2 regions of the Pseudomonas fragariae (ex Marin et al. 2024) genome follow, and region 1 is predicted to be linked to the other one. Evidence: predicted binding sites of a transcription regulator. Region 1 holds the regulator's gene; the other holds the start of a gene.
What was found. Region 1 encodes sigma-54, which starts transcription at its own class of promoters, with help from an activator protein. Its sites were predicted from a motif close to ANTGGCATNNANNTTGCTNT; they were not measured.

Region 1 (10,307 bases):
AAAACTCTTCCTTTATTGCTCGGCCTGGGCGCAGCACTGGGAAGCGCGAGCGCCTGGTCCCTGCCAACCGACCGAGATCAGCCTATCCACATCCAGTCTGACGATGCTCAGCTCGATGACAAGAAAGGCGTGGCGACTTACAAGGGCAATGTCATCATCACTCAGGGCTCGATGAAAATCACGGGCAACACCGTGACGATCACGCGTAATGCCCAGGGCGAAGTCGACGTATTTACCTCCGTCGGCAACCTGGCCTACTACGAGCAGAAGCCTGCCGTGGACAAGCCGATCGTGCAGGCCTATGCCGTCACCATCCAGTATTACGCCGGCCAGGACCGTATCGTCCTGATCGACAAGGCCAAGGTCATCAATGACGGCAACACCTCGGAAGGCGAGAAAATCGTCTACGACACGGTCAGACAGGTCGTCAGTGCCGGTCGGGCCAATGGCGGCGCCAAGGTGACCACGCCACGTCCGCGTATCGACATGGTCATCCAGCCGAAAAAGAAAACCGATCAACCTCAGAAGGCCCAGTAAATGGCGACGCTCAAAGCCCAGCATCTGGCTAAAAGCTACAAAAGCCGGCAGGTCGTGCGCGATGTGAGCATCTCCATCGACAGCGGCCAGATCGTCGGCCTGCTGGGCCCGAACGGCGCCGGCAAGACCACCTGCTTCTACATGATCGTGGGTCTGGTCCAGGCTGATCAGGGGCGCGTGCTGATTGACGATCTGGATGTCAGCCATCAACCCATGCACGGTCGCGCCCGCGCAGGCATCGGCTACTTGCCTCAGGAAGCCTCGATCTTCCGCAAGCTGTCGGTGTCCGACAACATCATGGCGATTCTCGAGACCCGCAAGGAGCTCGATGCCGGTGCTCGCCGCAAGGAGCTGGAAAGCCTCCTGCAGGAGTTCCACATCACCCATATCCGTGACAACCTGGGCATGAGCCTGTCGGGTGGTGAACGTCGCCGTGTGGAAATCGCCCGGGCTCTGGCCACCGCGCCTAAATTCATCCTGCTGGATGAACCGTTTGCAGGTGTCGACCCTATTTCGGTAGGCGACATCAAGCAGATCATTCACCATCTCAAGGCCAAGGGTATCGGTGTACTGATCACTGACCACAACGTCCGGGAAACGCTGGATATCTGCGAAACAGCCTACATCGTCAACGATGGACAGCTGATTGCGGAAGGCGATTCGGAGACCATTCTGGCGAATCAGCTGGTGAAAGAGGTCTACCTCGGCCACGAGTTCCGCCTTTAATCGACTGCCCTTTGCGCTTCGCAGCCGATTGATGCCTACGCAGTGTATTGACAACATTTTATTTGTCATATCACTCTAGGCAAACGCACAGGTTTCAGGCATATAATTTGCTTAAGTTGGCGCCACGGCGCCTGTAGTAGATGGCGCATGCGCGCCGGCGAATAAGGTGTTTAGCCCCTGCCATGAAACCATCGCTAGTCTTGAGAATGGGCCAGCAGCTGACGATGACACCGCAGCTGCAACAGGCAATCCGCTTACTTCAGCTTTCCACTCTGGATCTCCAGCAGGAGATCCAGGAGGCGCTGGAGTCAAACCCTATGCTGGAGCGGCAGGAAGAAGGCGACGACTTCGACCATTCCGACCCGCTTGCCGACAACATCGAACAAAAGCCCAACCCCGACGTTCAGGAACCGACCTATCAGGAATCCGCGCCTACCGTGGACAACCTTGAAGAAGGTGAATGGAACGAACGCATTCCCAACGAGCTGCCCGTCGATACCGCATGGGAAGACATCTACCAGACCAGCGCCAGCAGCCTGCCAAGCAACGATGACGACGAGTGGGACTTCACCACGCGCACCTCTGTGGGCGAAAGCCTGCAAAGCCACCTGCTGTGGCAACTGAATGTCGCGCCGATGTCCGACAAGGACCGTCTGGTAGCGGTTACGCTGATCGACTGCATCAACAACCAGGGTTATCTCGACGAGACGCTCGATGAGATTCTCGAGTCCTTCGACCCCGAACTGGACATCGAGCTCGACGAGATCGAAGCCGTACTGCACCGCATCCAGCAGTTTGAACCTGCCGGCATCGGCGCTCGCAACCTGAGCGAATGCCTGCTGCTGCAACTGCGCCAGCTGCCAGCAAAAACACCCTGGCTGACAGAAGCACAACGCCTGGTCAGCGACTACATCGACCTGCTCGGAAGCCGCGACTACGGCCAGCTGATGCGACGCATGAAGCTCAAGGAAGACGAGCTGCGTCAGGTCATCGAACTGGTGCAGAGCCTCAACCCGCGTCCAGGCTCGCAGATCGAATCCACAGAAGCCGAATACGTCATTCCGGATGTGATCGTGCGCAAGGACAATGAACGCTGGCTGGTCGAACTCAATCAGGAGTCGGTGCCGCGCCTGCGCGTCAATCCGCAATACGCGGGCTTCGTACGGCGCGCCGATACCAGCGCAGACAACACCTTCATGCGCAATCAGTTGCAGGAAGCGCGCTGGTTCATCAAGAGCCTGCAAAGCCGCAACGAAACGTTGATGAAGGTCGCCACGCAAATCGTCGAACATCAGCGCGGCTTTCTCGAGTACGGTGACGAGGCCATGAAGCCGCTCGTCCTGCACGACATCGCCGAGGCAGTGGGCATGCACGAGTCGACCATCTCGCGCGTAACCACCCAGAAATTCATGCACACCCCACGCGGCATTTACGAGCTGAAATACTTCTTCTCAAGCCATGTGAGCACCTCCGAGGGCGGTGAATGCTCGTCCACGGCAATTCGCGCAATCATCAAAAAACTGGTTGCGGCGGAAAATCAGAAAAAGCCGTTGAGTGATAGCAAGATCGCTGGTTTACTGGAGGCACAAGGCATTCAAGTAGCCCGTCGCACAGTCGCCAAGTACCGTGAGTCTCTCGGGATCGCCCCTTCCAGTGAGCGTAAGCGGCTGATGTGATGCAGGCCGAGCCACAGCGTCCCAGAGGCATGCGCCATGCCTGCCTCTTTATGCACTGGCAAAGGAGAAAGCTGTATGCAAGTCAACATCAGTGGACACCAACTGGAAGTGACCAAACCCCTTCGTGAATACGTTGAGCTCAAGCTCAAGAAGCTCGAGGGGCATTTTGACAAGATTACCAACGTGCAGGTCACGATGACGGTCGAAAAGCTCAAGCAGAAGATCGAAGCCACGTTGCACATCCATGGTGGAGAGGTCGTTGCCAATGCTGAACATGATGACATGTATGCTGCCATCGACCTGCTCACTGACAAGCTAGACCGACAATTGCTCAAGCATAAGGAAAAGCAGCAAAGCATCCTCAAAGGTGCGGCCGCTCGCTAACGCCCATTTAATGATCCGAATCGAAAATATCCTGACCCCCGGCCGCTCCCTTGTGAACGTGCCGGGCGGCAGTAAAAAGCGTGTACTCGAAGAAATTGCCAACCTGATCGGCCGTGAAGTGCCGGGCATGGTGTCGGACACAGTATTCGCAAGTCTCGTCGCCCGGGAAAAACTGGGCTCGACCGGTTTTGGCAACGGTATTGCCATCCCCCACTGCCGCCTCGCTGACTGCAGCGAGCCTGTCAGTGCAGTGATTCACCTCTCCACCCCTGTGGATTTCGACGCCATCGATGGTGCGCCGGTCGACCTGCTGTTCGTCTTGCTGGTCCCGCAAGCTGCCACCGATGAACACCTGGAGCTGCTGCGCCAGATCGCCAGCATGCTCGACGACAAAGATGTGCGTAAGCGCCTGCGCAGTGCCGAAAGCGCTGAGGCGCTTTATCAAGTGGTGCTGGACGTGCAGAACGGAAACTGACCATGCGCATGATCATCGTCAGCGGTCGCTCCGGCTCAGGCAAGAGTACGGCGCTCGATGTGCTGGAAGACAACGGCTTTTACTGTGTCGATAACCTGCCGGCCGGCCTGTTGCCGGAGCTGGCCGAACGCGCGCTGATCAACACCGAACTCGCCGAACCCTTGCTGGCGGTTTCGATAGATGCCCGCAATCTGCCCAGCCACCTGACCCGTTTTCCGCAGATGCTGGATGAAGTACGCTCGCGCAATATTCAGTGCGACGTGCTGTATCTGGATGCAGACGAAGCCACCCTGCTCAAGCGCTTCTCGGAAACCCGGCGCCGCCACCCGCTGAGCACGGCAGATCGTTCGCTGGCCGAAGCGATACGTGATGAAACCGCACTGCTTGGCCCGATCATCGATCTGGCCGACCTGAAGATCAACACCACCCACCTGAATCTCTATCAGTTGCGCGACGCGCTCAAGCTTCGTCTGCTGAACAAGCCCGAGCCAGGCACTGCATTTCTGATCGAGTCCTTTGGTTTCAAGCGCGGCATGCCTGTCGATGCAGACCTGGTATTCGATGTGCGCTGCCTGCCCAATCCGTACTGGAAGCCAGAACTGCGCGACCACTCGGGGCTTGAACAACCCGTTATCGACTACCTGTCGGTGCAGCCTGACGTCGAAGAAATGTTTCAGGACATCTTCGCTTACCTGAACAAATGGCTACCCCGGTTTGCAGCCAGTAACCGTTCTTACGTTACCATTGCCATCGGCTGTACCGGCGGACACCATCGTTCGGTCTACCTGACCGAGCGGCTTGGTCAGGTCTTGCAACAATCACTCAAGAACGTTCAGGTCCGCCACCGCGACCTCAGCTGAAGGATTTTCACTGCGATGCCCGCTCGTCAAATCACCATCATCAACAAACTGGGCCTGCACGCCCGCGCTGCCGCCAAATTCGTCGGGGTCGCAGGCAAGTTTCCCTGCAAGATCAGGGTCGGCCGCACTCCGGAGAGCATGGTCGACGGTAAAAGCATCATGGCCGTGATGATGCTGGCTGCCGGCAAGGGCACCGAGATCCACCTGCACACCGAAGGCGAATTCGAACAGGAAGCGCTTGATGGCCTGATCGAGCTGATCGACAACCGGTTTGATGAGGGCGAATAAGCCCTCGTACAAACGCGGTATCCGTCACCACCAGCCTTGCACGCGCATCCAGCTCAGCCCGTGGGCAATCAGTAGCGCCATACCCGCCAACAGCAGCACGCTCCCGACTGCCAGACGAAATAACCGCACATTGCTGAGCGTGAGGAATCCGGAGCGCATACGCCGCCTTGGGTCCGGCTGCCAGGCTCAGGCCAGAGCGGCCTGATAACGGCGGGACACCTCATCCCAATTGATCACGTTGTAGAACGCATTGATGTATTCGGGACGACGGTTCTGATAGCGCAGGTAGTAAGCGTGCTCCCACACGTCCAGCCCCAGAATCGGCGTATTGCCGTTCATCAGCGGGCTGTCCTGGTTACCACTGCTTTCCACCACCAGCTTTTTGTCAGGCGTGACGCTCAGCCATGCCCAGCCACTGCCGAAACGGGTCAATGCGGCCTTGGTGAATGCCTCCTTGAAGCTTTCGTAGCCACCCAGTTGCTCATTGATGGCAGACCCGACAGCGCCCGTGGGCAAGCCGCCGCCGCCCGGCACCATGACTTCCCAGAACAACGAGTGATTGGCATGGCCGCCACCCTGATTGATCACCGCTGGACGGAGGTTTTCAGGCAACTGCTGGACACTGGCCACCAGCTTCTCCACCGACCAGTCGGCGAACTCCGTCCCTTCGACCGCGGCATTGAGGTTATTGATGTACGTCTGGTGATGCTTGGTGTAGTGGATTTCCATGGTTTGCGCATCGATATGTGGTTCAAGGGCATCGTATGCGTAAGGCAGTGCAGGCAAGGTGTATGGCATTTCAATGTGCTCCGTAGAAAAGTCCGGAAGGGCTTGCCGAATGGCGCTGTAGCGATGAACGGGTGTGCTCGCTGCCGCTGTTCAGCAACCGATGAGTGCGCGGGTATTCGCCGTGTTCGCTGATGAAACTCAGCAGCTCGGCGTATGTTTTGCTGCTGTGGCGCAAGGCTGCCTCGCGTAACGCGGGCGGGAGGCGTTGATTCTGCATGGTCTGCAACAGGTGCTGGTGGATGGCACACAGGTACTCGGCGCTCTCCTCCGGCTGGCCCAGACTCAGGTGCAGATCCGCCAGGTTATGGTGAGAAATCACACAGGCCGCGACCGCTTCATCGACATCCGCCCAGCGCTCGAACAAGACCTGCGCCAACGCCAGCGCCTGAAGGTACAACTCGCGAGCTTCGACCCAATCGCCAAGATTGAAACAGCGATTGGCCAGCTCGATGGTGCGTTTCCAATGCTGCATGAGGTACCTCCAGGAACATTGACTGGGCAGCGACCATGGGCCGGGGCGGGGCGCTCAATCGCGCCAGGGACGCCTCTTGGCGAGGTAATGCTCGATCAGCAGAGGCTCGTCGGTTTCAAGCGCACAACGAATCCGCAGACTCAAGCCACGCTGGTTTCCAGATAAGACAACTCGTGCAGAACAGACCCCATGATCGCAGTTCATTTTAGAAATGATATTCATTATTAAATGAGATACAGAATCAACACAAGCCCGATCGCTGCACGGCCTTGCACCGGTGAGCGTGAACATGCTTTGAGGGAGACGTAACACGCGGGTTCGGACGAAGGTTATGGGCGGCCAAAACCGGAGGTGGATGGGTGACGCAGAGCGTCACGAACGGCATTCCCACGCGGGAGCGTGAGGAACGATCAGCCTGACTATCGTGCGGCGCTCCGCGTCGCATGCCTTTCCGGACGCTCTGCGCCCTCTTGACGACGCAGAGCGTCGTGAACTGCATTCCCACGCTGGAGCGTAGGGAACGATAACCTCAACTATCGTGCGGCGCTCCGCGTCGCATGCCTTTCCGGACGCTCTGCGTCCTCTTGACGACGCAGAGCGTCGTGAACTGCATTCCCACGCTGGAGCGTAGGGAACGATAACCTCAACTATCGTGCGGCGCTCCGCGTCGCATGCCTTTCCGGACGCTCTGCGTCCTCTTGCGACGCAGAGCGTCGAGCACTGCACTCCCACGCTGGAGCGTGCGGAACGACCATCGCAACTATCGTGCGGCGCTCCGCGTCGCATGCCTTTCTAGAAGCTCAGCGTCATCCTTGATCTGGTCAACTGATTCCGGACACAGTTATAGAAGCTACGCCGCCATTTTTTCCTGATCCACTGGCGTGCGGTATTCGTTGTAGCTGTGCAGCCTGACCTGATTGTAGTGATGGATTACGTAACGAAGCACATCAGGGCGTGCTTCCTCCTCGTTCCGATAGCCCTTTTTCGGTATCCATTCGGACTTCAGGCTGCCGAAAAAGCGTTCCATCGGGGCATTGTCCCAGCAGTTTCCGCGACGGCTCATGCTCTGCTGCATACCGAGCGACTCAAGTTTAGTGCGGAACATCTCGCTACTGTACTGGCAGCCTTGGTCGGAGTGAAACATGACCTTGTGTGGCTTTCCTCGAGCTTCATGAGCCAATGCCAGCGCCTTGCAAGTCAACGTTGAGTCTGGTGTGCTGGAAATCGCCCAACCCACTATCCGCCTGGCGTACAGGTCAAGCACAGCCGCCAGATATACCCAGTGCGTACCAGCCCAGATATACGTTATATCTCCGCACCAGACCTGATTGGGGGCTGATACTTCAAATTGGCGTTCCAGCAAATTCTCGGCGAATCGGGATTGCACGACGCTATGCCGATAAGGCCTCGGTCGACGCTGACAGCTTTGCAAACCCGCCTCGGCCATCAGACGACCAGCCAAAAACCTGCCAACCTGCTCACCCCGGGCTTTCAAGGCCGCTGACAAACTGCGAGCTCCCATTGATCGGCGACTTTGAGTGTGCAATTGAATCGCCTCGACCTTGAGCCGTTCTCTGTCGGGATCAACTCGATCCCGCTGCTTCAGATAGTCGTAATACCGGCTGCGGTTCATTCCAAACACACGGCACAAGTCAGTCACAGTAAAACGCTCACTCAACTTCTCGATCAGAATCACCGATCGAGGGAATCGGACATCAAGAGAGCGGTAGCCTTTTTTAGGATTTCCTTCTCGATTTCAAGCTTGCGAATTTTGGCATGCAGAGCCTGGATCTGTTGTTGTTCAGCGGTCATGGCATTAGCCGTTTCAGGCGTTACTCCCCCGCGCTCCTGCCTTAACTGTTCAACCCAGCGGCGCAGTGCTGTTGCCCCGACACCCATAGCCTCGCAGGCCTGAGCGGTTGAATAATTGGCATCAAGAACAAGGCGGGCAGCCTCAAGTCTGAACTCGGTTGGAAACTGACGTTTTGACATAGGACACCTCATCGTTGAGCGGTAGGGTACCGCTCCTTTGGGTGTGTCCGGAATGATTAGGCCACATCACCTGGCGACGCAGAGCGTCGTGAACTGCATTCCCACGCGGGAGCGTAGGGAACGATAACCTCAACTATCGTGCGGCGCTCCGCGTCGCATGCCTTTCCGGACGCTCTGCGTCCTCTTGACGACGCAGAGCGTCGTGAACTGCATTCACACGCGGGAGCGTGAGGAACGATAGCCTGAATCGGGGATCTGTCAGCTCCCCGCCACCATCATGCGCTCGATCAGTACCGAGCCGGTGCGGATGTTGCTGCGCAGCTCAAGATCGCTGCCAACGGCGACGATCTGCTTGAACATGTCGCGCATGTTGCCGGCAATGGTCACTTCCTGAACCGGGAACTGAATCTCGCCGTTCTCGACCCAGAAGCCTGCCGCGCCGCGTGAATAGTCGCCGGTGACCATGTTCAGACCGCTGCCCATCAATTCGGTCACCAGCAGGCCACGTCCCATACGCCGGATCAGCGCAGCCTGGTCGTCCGAGCCATGGCTAACGAACAGGTTGTGCACACCGCCCGCGTTGGCGGTGCTCGGCATGCCCAGCTTGCGGCCGGAATACGTGCTCAACACATAGGAAACCAGATCGCCACCTGCCACGAACGGTTTGGCGAAGGTCGCCAGACCATCGCTGTCGAACGCTGAGCTGCCCATCGCATGCCTGAGGTGCGGGCGCTCATCGATGGTCATCCACTCAGGAAACAGGCGCTCACCCAGCGCGCCTTCGAGGAACGACGACTTGCGATACAGGGTTCCCCCGGAAATGGCGCCGAGAAAGCTGCCGAACAGGCCGCCTGCCAGCTCTGCAGCAAACAGCACCGGCACTTCACAGGTCGGCACAGGACGCGCGCCCAGACGGCTCGCTGCACGCAACGCCGCCTTGCGACCAATGCTCTGCGCATCGGCCAGCAGCTCGCCCTGGCGGTTGACGTCATACCAGTAATCGCGCTGCATCTGACCTTCGCCCTCGGCGATCATCACACAGCTGAGGCTGTGCCGCGTTGACGCATAGCCACCGATGAAGCCATTGCTGTTGCCGTACACACGGCAGCCCTGATGGGTATTGAGCGTGGTGCCGTCGGCATTCTTGATGCGGCTGTCGGCATCGAAGGCCGCCGCTTCGCAGAGCAGCGCTTTCTCGATGGCCTGCTCGGGCGTGATGTCCCAGGTGTGATAAAGGTCAAAATCCATAACCTCTTTGGCCATCAGCGCAGCGTCGGCCAGCCCGGAGCTTTCATCCTCGGAGGTGTGTTCGGCAATCGCCAGTGCAGCGGCGACCGTTTCACGAATCGCATCGGCGCCGGTTGCCGACGTGCTGGCCGAGCCCTTGCGCTGTCCGACATACAGGGTGATACCAAAGCCCTGATCGCGGTTGAACTCGACGGTTTCGACTTCACGCTGACGGACCGAGGTCGACAGCCCCTGATCCACCGACACGGCGACTTCGCAGGCGCTGGCGCCCTGACGCCGGGCTTCGGCGATGATCTGCTCGACCTGTTCCTGCAGCTCGGGCAAGGCTTGTGGGCCGACGCTTTGGGTTGCACTCATGACTTTCTCCATCAAATTCTTCTTTCAGCACAGGCCGAATACCGACCGGGCCGGACAAGCGGCCCATGACTGGTTATCATGGCGGCGTTTCTTTGCGGACTGCCCCCATGGTTGATTCTTACGACGACTCCCTCGACGGAGAGAAAAGCAAAACCCAGGTCAAACGAGAGCTGCATGCTCTGGTCGACCTCGGCGAGCGACTGACAACACTCAAAGCCGATGTGCTGGCCAAGCTGCCGCTGACCGACGCTTTGCGCAAGGCCCTGGCCGAAGCGCCCAAGCACACGGCGAACATCGCGCGAAAGCGGCACATTCTGTTCATCGGCAAGCTGATGCGCGATCAGGACCAGGAAGCCATTCTGGTGTTGCTGGACCAACTCGATGCCTCCACTCGCCAATACAATGAACGTTTCCACAATCTGGAGCGCTGGCGTGATCGCCTGATCGCGGGCGATGACGCCGACCTCGAGAAGTTCGTTGTCGAATACCCCGATGCCGACCGT
Region 2 (10,307 bases), 880 kb from region 1:
CACGTTGGCCGTGTTGTTACCGATGGTGTTGATCGCGGCACTGCTGGCATTGATACCTGAGAGCCCAATTGAAATCAGCGACATGAGTCAAACCTTATAAAGTCGTGGAAGAGCCCGCTGCAGCGGCGTAAGTCTGGTAACTCTTCATCTGCTTGGCAATCTGCGAAATCTTGCTGGCATAGTCCGGGTCAGTGGCGTAACCGGCTTTCTGCAATTCTTTTACAAACTGTTCCGGTTTATCGGCCGAATTGACCACTTCTTTATAGCGACTGTTGTTCTGCAACAGACTGACCAGGTCGTGGAAGCTGTCGGCATAGGAATCGTAGGAACGGAAGTCCGCGGTTTCCTTGACCATCTTGCCGTCGCGGAACTCGCTGGTGATCGCGCGCGCTTCGGCACCCTTCCAGCTGCCTGCCGCCTTGATGCCGAACAGGTTGTAACTGCTGCTGCCGTCCTGCTGACGCATGATCGATTTGCCCCAACCGGTTTCCAGTGCCGCCTGCGCCACCAGCATGACCGGGTCAACGCCGATACGTGCTGCGGCTTCCTTGGCCAATGGCAGCATGGTTTCGACGAACTGATCGGCGTTGCTGAACGCACGCTTGGCCGGTGCCAGCGGTGGCTGGGCCATGGAACGCACGTACTCGGGCGCTGGCGCCAGGTTCGGATCGAGTGTCCAGTCGCCGTTGTTGCCTGTGCTGCCGGCTGTCGCGCGAGCGGGTACCGGGCTGTTGCTGACGGCGGTTGTAGCGGACGGCACGATGCCAGCCAGCAGACGATCGGTGAGCTTGGCGGGCAGGGACAGACGGCGGGCGTTGAGCAGCGCCATGTCATTGCGCCCTTCTCCGGACGCCGATGCCGCAGCCGCCGCCTGATCGGCAGCCGCCGAGCGCGTGGCCCACAATGGACGCTGGTAGACACTGGTCGCCAGACCGGTCTTGGCCGGCGCAGCGTCAGTAGCGGCCGTTGCAGCGTCGGTCGTATTGACCGGCGCGGCATGGTTTATCCCCTTGTCTTTCGACAATTGGCGCATCAGCACATCCTGCAGACCGATACCGTTGCCACGCGTGGAGAGTGTAACCGCCAGCTGCTGGTCATACATATCCTGATACTGCCGCGTGGCAGGGGTGTTCATCGGATTGTCCTTGGCCAGCACTTCGTTGGCCGAGCGCATGGCCTTGAGCATCTGGCTGACGAACAGCGACTCGAACTCGCGGGCCACTTTCTTCTGGTTTTCCACACTGTCCTTGTCGCCATGCTTCAGCGACGCCAGACGGTTGACGTCGGTGTACGCACCCGAGTCGACCGCTGACGAAATTCCGCTCTTGGGCATATCCATGCTCGAATCCTCAGATCACGATCAGGTCGGCTTGCAACGCGCCGGCCTGTTTAAGCGCTTCGAGAATGGCCATCAGGTCACCGGGCGCAGCGCCCACCTGATTGACCGCGCGAACGATCTCATCCAGCGTGGTGCCTGGACCGAACTTGAACATCGGGTGCAGCTCCTGCTGGGCATTGACCCGCGAGCGAGGCACTACCGCAGTCTGACCGCCGGACAATGCGCCCGGCTGGCTGACGATCGGGTCTTCGGTGATGGTCACGGTCAGGCTGCCGTGGGTTACGGCAGCAGGCGACACCTTGACGTTCTGGCCGATGACAATCGTGCCGGTACGCGAATTGATGATGACCTTGGCAGCGGTCTGGCCGGGATCGACTTCCAGGTTTTCCAGAATCGACAGGTAGTCGACACGCTGACCCGGATCAAGCGGCGCGGTCACACGCACCGAACCACCGTCCAAGGCCTGAGCGACGCCCGGGCCCAACAATTCGTTGATCTTGTCGACTATCCGCTTGGCCGTAGTGAAGTCGGAACGGTTCAGGTTCAGGGTCAGGGTATTGCCCTGATTGAAGCCGCTCGGCACCGAGCGCTCGACCGAAGCGCCGCCAGGAATGCGTCCCGACGACGGGACGTTGACGGTAATCTTCGAACCGTCACGGCCTTCCGCATCGAAACCACCGACCACCAGGTTGCCTTGAGCGATGGCGTAAACGTTGCCGTCGACACCTTTCATCGGTGTCATCAACAGCGCACCGCCGCGCAGACTCTTGGAGTTACCGATCGAGGAAACGGTGATATCGACCGTCTGCCCCGGCTTGGCGAAGGCAGGCAGATCCGCATACACAGCGACCGCCGCGACGTTTTTCAGCTGCACGGTGCCCGAACCCGACGGCACCTTGATGCCGAACTGCGACAGCATGTTGTTGAAGGTCTGCAGGGTGAACGGGGTCTGGGTGGTCTGGTCACCTGTACCATTGAGACCCACGACCAGACCGTAACCGATCAACTGGTTGGCCCGTACGCCAGAGATGCTCGCGATGTCCTTCAGACGCTCGGCGTGGACGCCGAACGCTGTGGACAACAACAAGGTCGCCGCTATCAGTTGCTTGAGCTTGATCATGTCTATCCCGCTATCAGAAAGGGAACAACGGGCTGAGGAAGAACCGGTCGAACCAGCCTGGCTGGCTGGTATCGGCAAAGGCTCCGGTCCCCGAATAGGTAATACGTGCATCAGCGATACGGGTGGACGACACAGTGTTGTCGGTGGCGATATCGTCAGCCCGGACCAGGCCGGCAATCCGCACCAGTTCATCACCGGTATTGAGGGTCATCCACTTTTCACCACGTACCGCCAGAATGCCGTTGGGCAGCACATCCGCAACCGTCACGGTGACCGAACCGGTCAGACTGTTGCTCTGTGCAGCCTTGCCATCACCCTTGGTGGTCCGCGCACCGTTGTAACCGGCATTCAGACTCAGGTCGTTGCCGCCAATCGGGTTGTTGGTGGTCAGACCCGAACCGAACAGCGAGGTCAGACCAATGCTGTTGGTGCTGTCCTTGGACATTGCCGAAGTGGCCGCCTTGCTCGCCGCCATACGCTCGGAGAGCGTGATGGTAATGATGTCGCCAATACGGAAGGCCTTGCGGTCGCCGTACAGGTTCTGCTCGAAACCGGCCTGATAGATGGCGCCATTGTTGGCAGCCGCCGACATGGGCGTACGCGGCAACACCGGAGCGTAATAAGGGTCATTGGGCTTGGCCGTCGGCGCAACACAGCCGGACAGCAGGGTGATCCCGCACAATGAAGCGATCAACACTGAAAAACGCGGAACACTAAGGCGGTTCATGACACTTGAAACCTCGCGGTGTAACAGGCGCTTATCAGGCGCCCCATCGGATTGAGCGGTTCTACGAGCAGCGACATCAAGGCCTTACAGGTTCTGCGTCAGGTTTTGCAGCATCTGGTCAGCGGTCGAGATCACTTTGGAGTTCATCTCGTAGGCGCGCTGGGTAGTGATCATGTTGACCAGTTCCTCAACGGTGCTGACGTTGGAGTTTTCCAGGGTGTTCTGCAGGGTCGGACCCAGGCCGTTAAGGCCAGGGGTGCCGATCTGCGGCGCGCCGCTCGAACCGGTTTCCAGGTACAGGTTGCCACCGATGGCCTGCAGGCCGGCCGGGTTGATGAAGTCGGCGGTCTGGATATTGCCGATGATCTGCGGCGTAGCGGTTGCGCCTGCCAGCGTGACGGAAACAGTACCGTCCTGACCGACCGTGAAGGTCTGGGCGTTCTGCGGAACGACAATCGCAGGCTCAAGGGCATAACCGTTGGCCGTGACGATCTGGCCGTTGGCGTCGAGGTGGAACGTACCGTCACGGCTGTAGGCAATGGTGCCGTCCGGCTGGGTCACCTGAAAGAAACCACGACCGTTGACCGCCAGGTCCAGCGGGTTGTTGGTGGTCTGCAGGCTACCGGCAGTGAAGTTCTTCTGCGTGCCGACAATGCGCACACCGGTACCCAGTTGCAGGCCGGAAGGCAGTTCGCTGTCCTGAGTGGACTGGGCACCCGGCTGGCGTTTGATCTGATACAGCAGGTCCTGGAACTCGGCCCGGTCACTTTTGAAACCGGTGGTCGAGACGTTCGCCAGGTTGTTGGAGATGGTGGTCAGGTTGGTATCCTGAGCGGCAAGGCCGGTTTTGGCGACGTATAGAGCAGGAAGCATGTGTGTTCTCCTCGAGCGCCGGTTTGTCGGCGCAAGCTGTCATTGATTAGCCAAGTTGCAAGACGCGAGCCATAGACTGATCGTCTTCTTCGGCGGTCTTCATCATCTTGACGTGCAATTCGAATTGACGGGACAAGGCCAGTACCGAGGTCATTTCCTCGACCGCATTGACGTTGCTCGCCTGCAGAAAGCCGGACTCGACCTGAACGGTGGCATCTGCGTCGGCAGGCCGGCCGGTCTTGGTATGGATCAGACCGTCAGGGCCCTTCTCCATGGTCTTCAGGTCAGGCCTGACCAGTTTGATGCGGTCGACCTGCGCCATCACCTGCGGACTCTCGCCCAGCGAACGAATGCTGATCGTGCCGTCGGCGCCGATCTCGATCTGCTGCTGAGGCGGCACGGCAATCGGACCGCCGTTGCCCATAACCGGCAAACCGCTGCCGTCGCGCAACACGCCCAGGGCATCGATGTTCATGCCGGAACTGCGGGTGTAGGCTTCACCGCCGTCAGGCGTCTGCACCGCGATCCAGCCATCACCCTTGACAGCGATGTCCAGCTCACGACCGGTCTGCACCATGGCGCCGGCGGAAAAGTCGGTCCCGGGACGCTCGCTCATGGCGTAGGCACGCGATGGCATGACCTCGCCAAACACCGGCATCGAGCGGGCCTGTTCAAGGTCACGCATGAAACCGTTGGTCGAGACGTTTGCCAGGTTGTTGGCATGAGCCTTTTGCGCGATCGCGTTTTCGGATGCACCGCTCATTGCGACGTAAAGCAACTTGTCCACAGTCTTCCTCCTCCGACAGACGCTTGCCGCCTGTAGCTGTTCTGAAAGGGTTAAAGCAATTTTTGAACCAACTTGTCAGGCTCGATACAAATGCCTGATTAGCCAGTAAAAACCGGCATTCGCCGACGGCCTGAGGAGCGCGCGTCAGCCAATAGCGGCGGTGGACTGCCGCCTGCCGCTTGCCAGACCGGAAACACCGCCAAAAAAACTTCATCGAACTGCGCCGAGAACCGGATCGACAGTGATAACCTTGCCGACACCGCAACCCTGAACGGGAACCGTCATGCCTTTTCGTGCGTGCATCATCGGTATCGCGAGCGCGAGCCTGATGACCCTTGCCCTGCTCTCTCAGGCCGATCCCGCCCACTATTACAAATGGCAGGGCGACAGCCGGATCGTCTGCGCCCAGGCCAGCCCGGGCCCAGGCTGGAAACGCTTGAAAGGCCACTTCATCAAAGCCGACTGCTCGATCTGATCAGGTCGACTGAATCAGCGTCTGCATCAACGTCACTTCGGTGGATATCGCCTTGGAGTTGGCCTGATAGGCCGTCTGGGCCTGGATCAGCGCAATCAGCTCATCGGCCAGCACGACGTTCGAACCCTCCAGCGCGCCACTGACGATACTGCCCAGCGTACCGACGCCCGGCACATCATATTCAGCCACTCCGGAATCAGCGGTGGCGGCCCAGCGTGTATCGCTACGCGGCTGCAAGCCATGGGGATTGGCGAAACTGGCGAGCATCACCTGACCGATATCTTTAGTCATGCCATTGGTAAACCCGGCACGCAGAATGCCGTCCCGGCCAACGTCGAGACTTTTCAACTCCCCTGCCGAATGGCCATCCACGTAGGCGGCGGAGCGCGAACTGGCAGCGTTGTGCTGAAGCAGATGGGTGAAGTCGATGGTGATGCCGTCAGCGCTGCCGGCCGCCCCGTTGGCTATCCAGCGCTCACGACTGGTGCCAGGATCAACCGCCATCACCGGCGACCAGCCCGTGAGTTTCAGCTGATTGCCATTGCTGCTGCTCAGACCCGGACTGCCGGTCAACGACGCAACAGTGCCATGCGAATCGAAGACGATATTCGCTGTCAGCGGCGTGGTGGAAGCGGAGTTCTGCGGGTTTCGATCGTCGATCAGCACGTGCATGCGCCAGCTGTTGGTGCCGTCCTTCACGAAATACTGTTTCAGCTCATGGGTGTTGCCCTGACTGTCAAAGATCTGGTTACCGAACATCCTGCTGTAAGTGTTCAGATCTGCGGGATTGAAGTGCGGAACCGGCCGATGCATGACCGTATCGCCCGGGTCGAGCAGACTGGTCCCGGCATCGCTCAACGGCAACGAAACAGCCCCGCCGTTCAGCGAGCCGTTCGCCGCCCACGCGCCATTGATCTGCGTGGCAGGTACCCAACCCTGCAAGGCAAATTCGGTGTCCGAGACTTTGCTCAGGTGCTGATCATTGCCGCTGTACGACAGGGAGCCGTCAGGCTTGAGCTCAAGGCTCACCTGCAACGGCGCTACGCTGTCGGGATCCACCGGATTGCGCCCGTCCACCAGCACATACATGGACCATTGATTAGCCTCGGTCTTGACGAAATACTGCTTGAGCTCATGATCGGCTGCGGGCACCGGAGTGATGCCCACATCCTGGATGGTCCGGGTGGCGACCCGTGTGTAGGTCGCGGGGTCGGCCGGGTCAAAGGTCGGCAAGCGGGCGAGCGAAGGCAGCGAGGCATCCAGATTGATAGTTTCAGCCACCGTGGTCGTGGCCCTGGCACCGACGTTGGACGTATCGATCTGCAGGTCCGTGCGGATACCACTGGCAATCTCGCCCTTGTCGTTTGCGGCGTAACCCTGCAAGCGCCCGCCATCGCTGTCGACGACAAAGTTGGCAGCATCCTTCAAAAAGGCGCCGGCCCGCGTATAGGCCAACGAACCCTGATCACTGACCACAAAAAAACCGTTGCCCTGAATACGCATATCCAGCGCATTGCCGGAACTGATCACGGTTTCACCCTGATTGAAATTCTGCTGCACCGAAGCAAGTCGTACGCCATCGCCGACAGCGTGCTGTCCGGCCCCCAACTGTGCGGACGCATATAAAGCAGAAAACTGCGCACGAGACGACTTGAACCCCAGGGTACCGACGTTGGCAATATTATTGCCCGCCACTTCCAGTCGTTTATTGGCAGCATGAATACCGCTGATCGCTGTATTGAATGACATGAGAACTCCCTTGCCGCACAGGCAATTCATAGAGGAGTTTTATTCTCACATCATCGTGCGTAGGAAGTTTCCAAGTAGGATGCGGGAGTCATCCGTAACTTTCAGTACTAAAAAAGACATAACAAAATACTTTGCAGACACCCATAAAAAAGCCCCTTTTTACAGGGGCTCTTTCAACACGCATCCAACAACACGTGTTACGTCATCTGAATAGTGGTCTGCATGATGGTGCTTTGTGTGGAAATGGTCTTGGCGTTAGCCTGATAGTTGCTCTGCGCCTTGATCAGGTTAACCAGTTCCATGGTCAGGTCGACGTTGGATTCTTCCAGCGCCTGACCGGTGATGTAACCCAGCGTACCCGACTGTGGAGCGCCGCTCACCGGGACGCCGGAAGCGAACGTTTCACGCCAGTTGGTGCCGCCGGCCTGCGCCAGACCCTGCACGTTGGCAAAGCTGGTCAGCGAAGTCTGACCGATCACCTGCGACTTGCCGTTGGTGTAAGTGGCGAACAGGTTGCCGCTCGAGTCAACGTTCATGCCGCTCAGCTGGCCAGTGGCGTAGCCATTCTGATCCTGCTTGAGCAGACCGGATACCGAAGCGGTCTGGGTAGTGCTCGACATGTCCAGCTTGATCGAAGCAGCGCCCGTCGCACCGTTGGCTGCCCAGGTAGCTGTCGTGCCAGTACCGACCTGCACGCCAGGCACCCAGTTGCTCACGGCGAATGTACCGTCAGCGTTGAACTTGATGTTGGCGCTGTCGGTAGGAACAGAGCCGCCGGCAGTGGTCACCAGATTGCCCGAGGAGTCGAATGTCAGGTCATTCTTGTCCGGCGCGGTGGACGTCGGATCGGAAATGCTGCGCCCGTCCATCAGGGAATACATCGACCAGGTATTGGTGCCGGTCTTGACGAAATACTGATCCAGGGTGTGCGCATTACCCTGAGTGTCGTAAGTCGGGGTGCTGTACTTGACGTTGTAGCTATTGGTATCGGTCGCATCGAACGTCGCAACGGTCGGCAACGCAGTCGTCGAGTTCAGGTTGGCGGAGTTAGTGATCGTGGTCGTCGCCTTGGGCTCCAGATTGGACGCGTTCACACGCAGATCGCTGAGCGCGCCGGTCACCACAGCGCCATTGGCGTCAACGTTGTAACCCTGCAGCTTCATGTTGCTGCTATTGACGACGTAGCCTTCCTTGTCGGTGTGGAATGCACCGGCACGGGTATACAGCTTCTCGCCGTTATTGCTCATCATGAAGAACCCGTCGCCATTGATGGCCAGGTCCAGACTGTTGGCTGTTCCGGTGGTCAGGCTGCCCTGAGAGAACTGCTGGGAAACCGCAGCGGTTGTCACACCACTGCCGACGCTGGTATTGCCGGAAGTACCGCGAATCGACTGAGCATACTGATCAGCGAACTCGGCACGTGACGATTTGAAACCGGTTGTCGCGACGTTGGCAATGTTGTTGCCGGTAACGTCGAGACTTTTGTTTGCAGCATAGAGCCCACTAAGGCCGATATTGAAAGACATGTTTCACTCCTGCGCCGTAGCGGCTCTACAATCCGATAGTTTGAACTTTGGACAGGGCAACACTGCCGCTGGCCAGGTTAAGCGTTGTTTCTGCGCCATTGACACCCAGCGTGACACTGTTGACCGTGGCGGGCAGGTAAGTTGAAAACTGTGTGTTCTTGCCTTCGACCGAGCCTTCAGCCTTGAAGCTGTAAGTGCCCGATGGCAGCTGGGTACCGCTTGAGTCCGTACCGTCCCAGGCAAAGCTGGTGGTACCGGCTTTTTGCGTGCCCAGGTCGACACTGTCGACCAGATTCGATTGCGCGTCGTACACCTTGACCGTCGTTAGCGAGCTTTCGCTCGGCACCACGATCGAACCGGTCAGGCCTTTGGTGGTATCGACCGAGGTGCTGCTCGCATCGATGATCACTGAGCGACCGACCAGTGACGAGGCCTGCAAGGCCTGCGACGACTTGTAGCTGCTGGCGATCGTGTCCACCGTCGACGTCAGGTTCTGCATGCTTTCAAGGCTGCTGAACTGCGCCAGTTGCGCCACGAACTGCGTGTTGTCCTGTGGATCCAGCGGGTTCTGGTTCTTCATCTGCGTCACGAGCAACTGCAGAAAAGAGTCCTTGCCCAGCGTGCCGGTAGAATTCGTCGCGGTCGGCGTCGGATTCTGCAGCGTATTCAAAAATGTCGATGAAACGCTGTTTGCTGCGGTGCTATCAACGGCCATAACGTTCGCCTTCTATCACTGACCGAGGGTCAGAACCTTCTGCATCATGGATTTAGCGGTGTTCATGATTTCTGCGTTGGTCTGGAAAGACCGGCTGGCAGAAATCATGTCGGCCATTTCTTCCACGACATTGACGTTGGGGTAGTAGACATACCCGTCCTTGTCAGCGGAAGGATGATTGGGCTCGTAACGTGCTTCCAGGTTCGAGCTGTCTTCGATGATGCCGTTGACCTGAACACCCTGCCCGGCTTCGCCCTGGTCCTGGAACAGCGAACCACCTGTGGACTGCTGACCCTGCATCACGGTGGCGAACACCGGGTGACGGGCGCGATAGGTCTGGTCCATGCTCGAAGACACGGTCTCGGCGTTGGCGATGTTACTGGCCGTGGTGTTCAGACGCGTGGTCTGGGCACTCATGGCGCTACCGGCAATGTTGAACACATTGGCTAGTGACATGAATTATTCTCCGCGAAGGGCTGCAACCAGCCCCTTGAACTTGCTGTTGAGCAATGTGAAGCTGGCCTGGAAGCCCATGGCGTTCTCGGTGTAGCTGGCCTGCTCGACCTGGGAATCAACGGTGTTCTGGTCCAGCGAAGGCTGCGACGGCGTGCGATACATCAGCGTCCCGTCGTCATTGCCCATGCCCTCGGCTTCGATATGGCGGCTGTTGGTCTTGTTCAGCGCGAAGTGACCGTTCTGGACCTTGTCGTTTTCGGCAGCCAGCACCGAAGAGAAGTCCAGATCGCGAGCCTTGAAATTCGGGGTGTCGGCGTTGGAGATGTTGTTGGCCAACACCTCTGCACGCTGAGCCCGGAAGTTCAGAGCCTTTTCATGTATGCCTAGCGCTTTATCGAAGCTGATGCTCATTTCGGGAAACCTTTGCCGGTTGACCTGATTCTGTTGTTACTGACAAAGCAATCGGCGTGCCATGTTGTAAAAGCCAATGTTTGCAGGGTCCACAGGCGGCGGCGAGGCGGCAATGCCAGAAAAGCGGCA

Region 2: AC54XV_RS17870 (flagellar basal body rod protein FlgF) is a predicted target of sigma-54. The motif match lies at 4,899-4,918, and genes of this name have one in related genera.

The regions. Positions count from the first base shown of each region.
Region 1 is NZ_CM184369.1:5,034,411-5,044,717, forward strand. Features, by position in the region: gene lptA (lipopolysaccharide transport periplasmic protein LptA) at 1-537, shown strand, start outside; gene lptC (LPS export ABC transporter periplasmic protein LptC) at 1-2, shown strand, start outside; gene lptB (LPS export ABC transporter ATP-binding protein) at 538-1,263, shown strand; gene AC54XV_RS21800 (RNA polymerase factor sigma-54) at 1,446-2,939, shown strand; gene hpf (ribosome hibernation-promoting factor, HPF/YfiA family) at 3,015-3,323, shown strand; gene ptsN (PTS IIA-like nitrogen regulatory protein PtsN) at 3,334-3,798, shown strand; gene rapZ (RNase adapter RapZ) at 3,801-4,658, shown strand; gene AC54XV_RS21820 (HPr family phosphocarrier protein) at 4,674-4,946, shown strand; gene AC54XV_RS21825 (hypothetical protein) at 4,971-5,105, opposite strand; gene AC54XV_RS21830 (superoxide dismutase) at 5,133-5,744, opposite strand; gene AC54XV_RS21835 (DUF2753 family protein) at 5,746-6,207, opposite strand; one part of gene AC54XV_RS21840 (IS3 family transposase) at 7,058-7,947, opposite strand; one part of gene AC54XV_RS21840 (IS3 family transposase) at 7,947-8,199, opposite strand; gene pmbA (metalloprotease PmbA) at 8,458-9,804, opposite strand; gene yjgA (ribosome biogenesis factor YjgA) at 9,912-10,307, shown strand, end outside.
Region 2 is NZ_CM184369.1:4,156,492-4,166,798, forward strand. Features, by position in the region: gene flgK (flagellar hook-associated protein FlgK) at 1-84, opposite strand, end outside; gene flgJ (flagellar assembly peptidoglycan hydrolase FlgJ) at 95-1,339, opposite strand; gene AC54XV_RS17855 (flagellar basal body P-ring protein FlgI) at 1,350-2,459, opposite strand; gene flgH (flagellar basal body L-ring protein FlgH) at 2,473-3,186, opposite strand; gene flgG (flagellar basal-body rod protein FlgG) at 3,271-4,059, opposite strand; gene AC54XV_RS17870 (flagellar basal body rod protein FlgF) at 4,106-4,846, opposite strand; gene AC54XV_RS17875 (hypothetical protein) at 5,130-5,321, shown strand; gene AC54XV_RS17880 (flagellar hook-basal body complex protein) at 5,322-7,070, opposite strand; gene flgE (flagellar hook protein FlgE) at 7,268-8,596, opposite strand; gene flgD (flagellar hook assembly protein FlgD) at 8,622-9,311, opposite strand; gene flgC (flagellar basal body rod protein FlgC) at 9,327-9,767, opposite strand; gene flgB (flagellar basal body rod protein FlgB) at 9,771-10,178, opposite strand.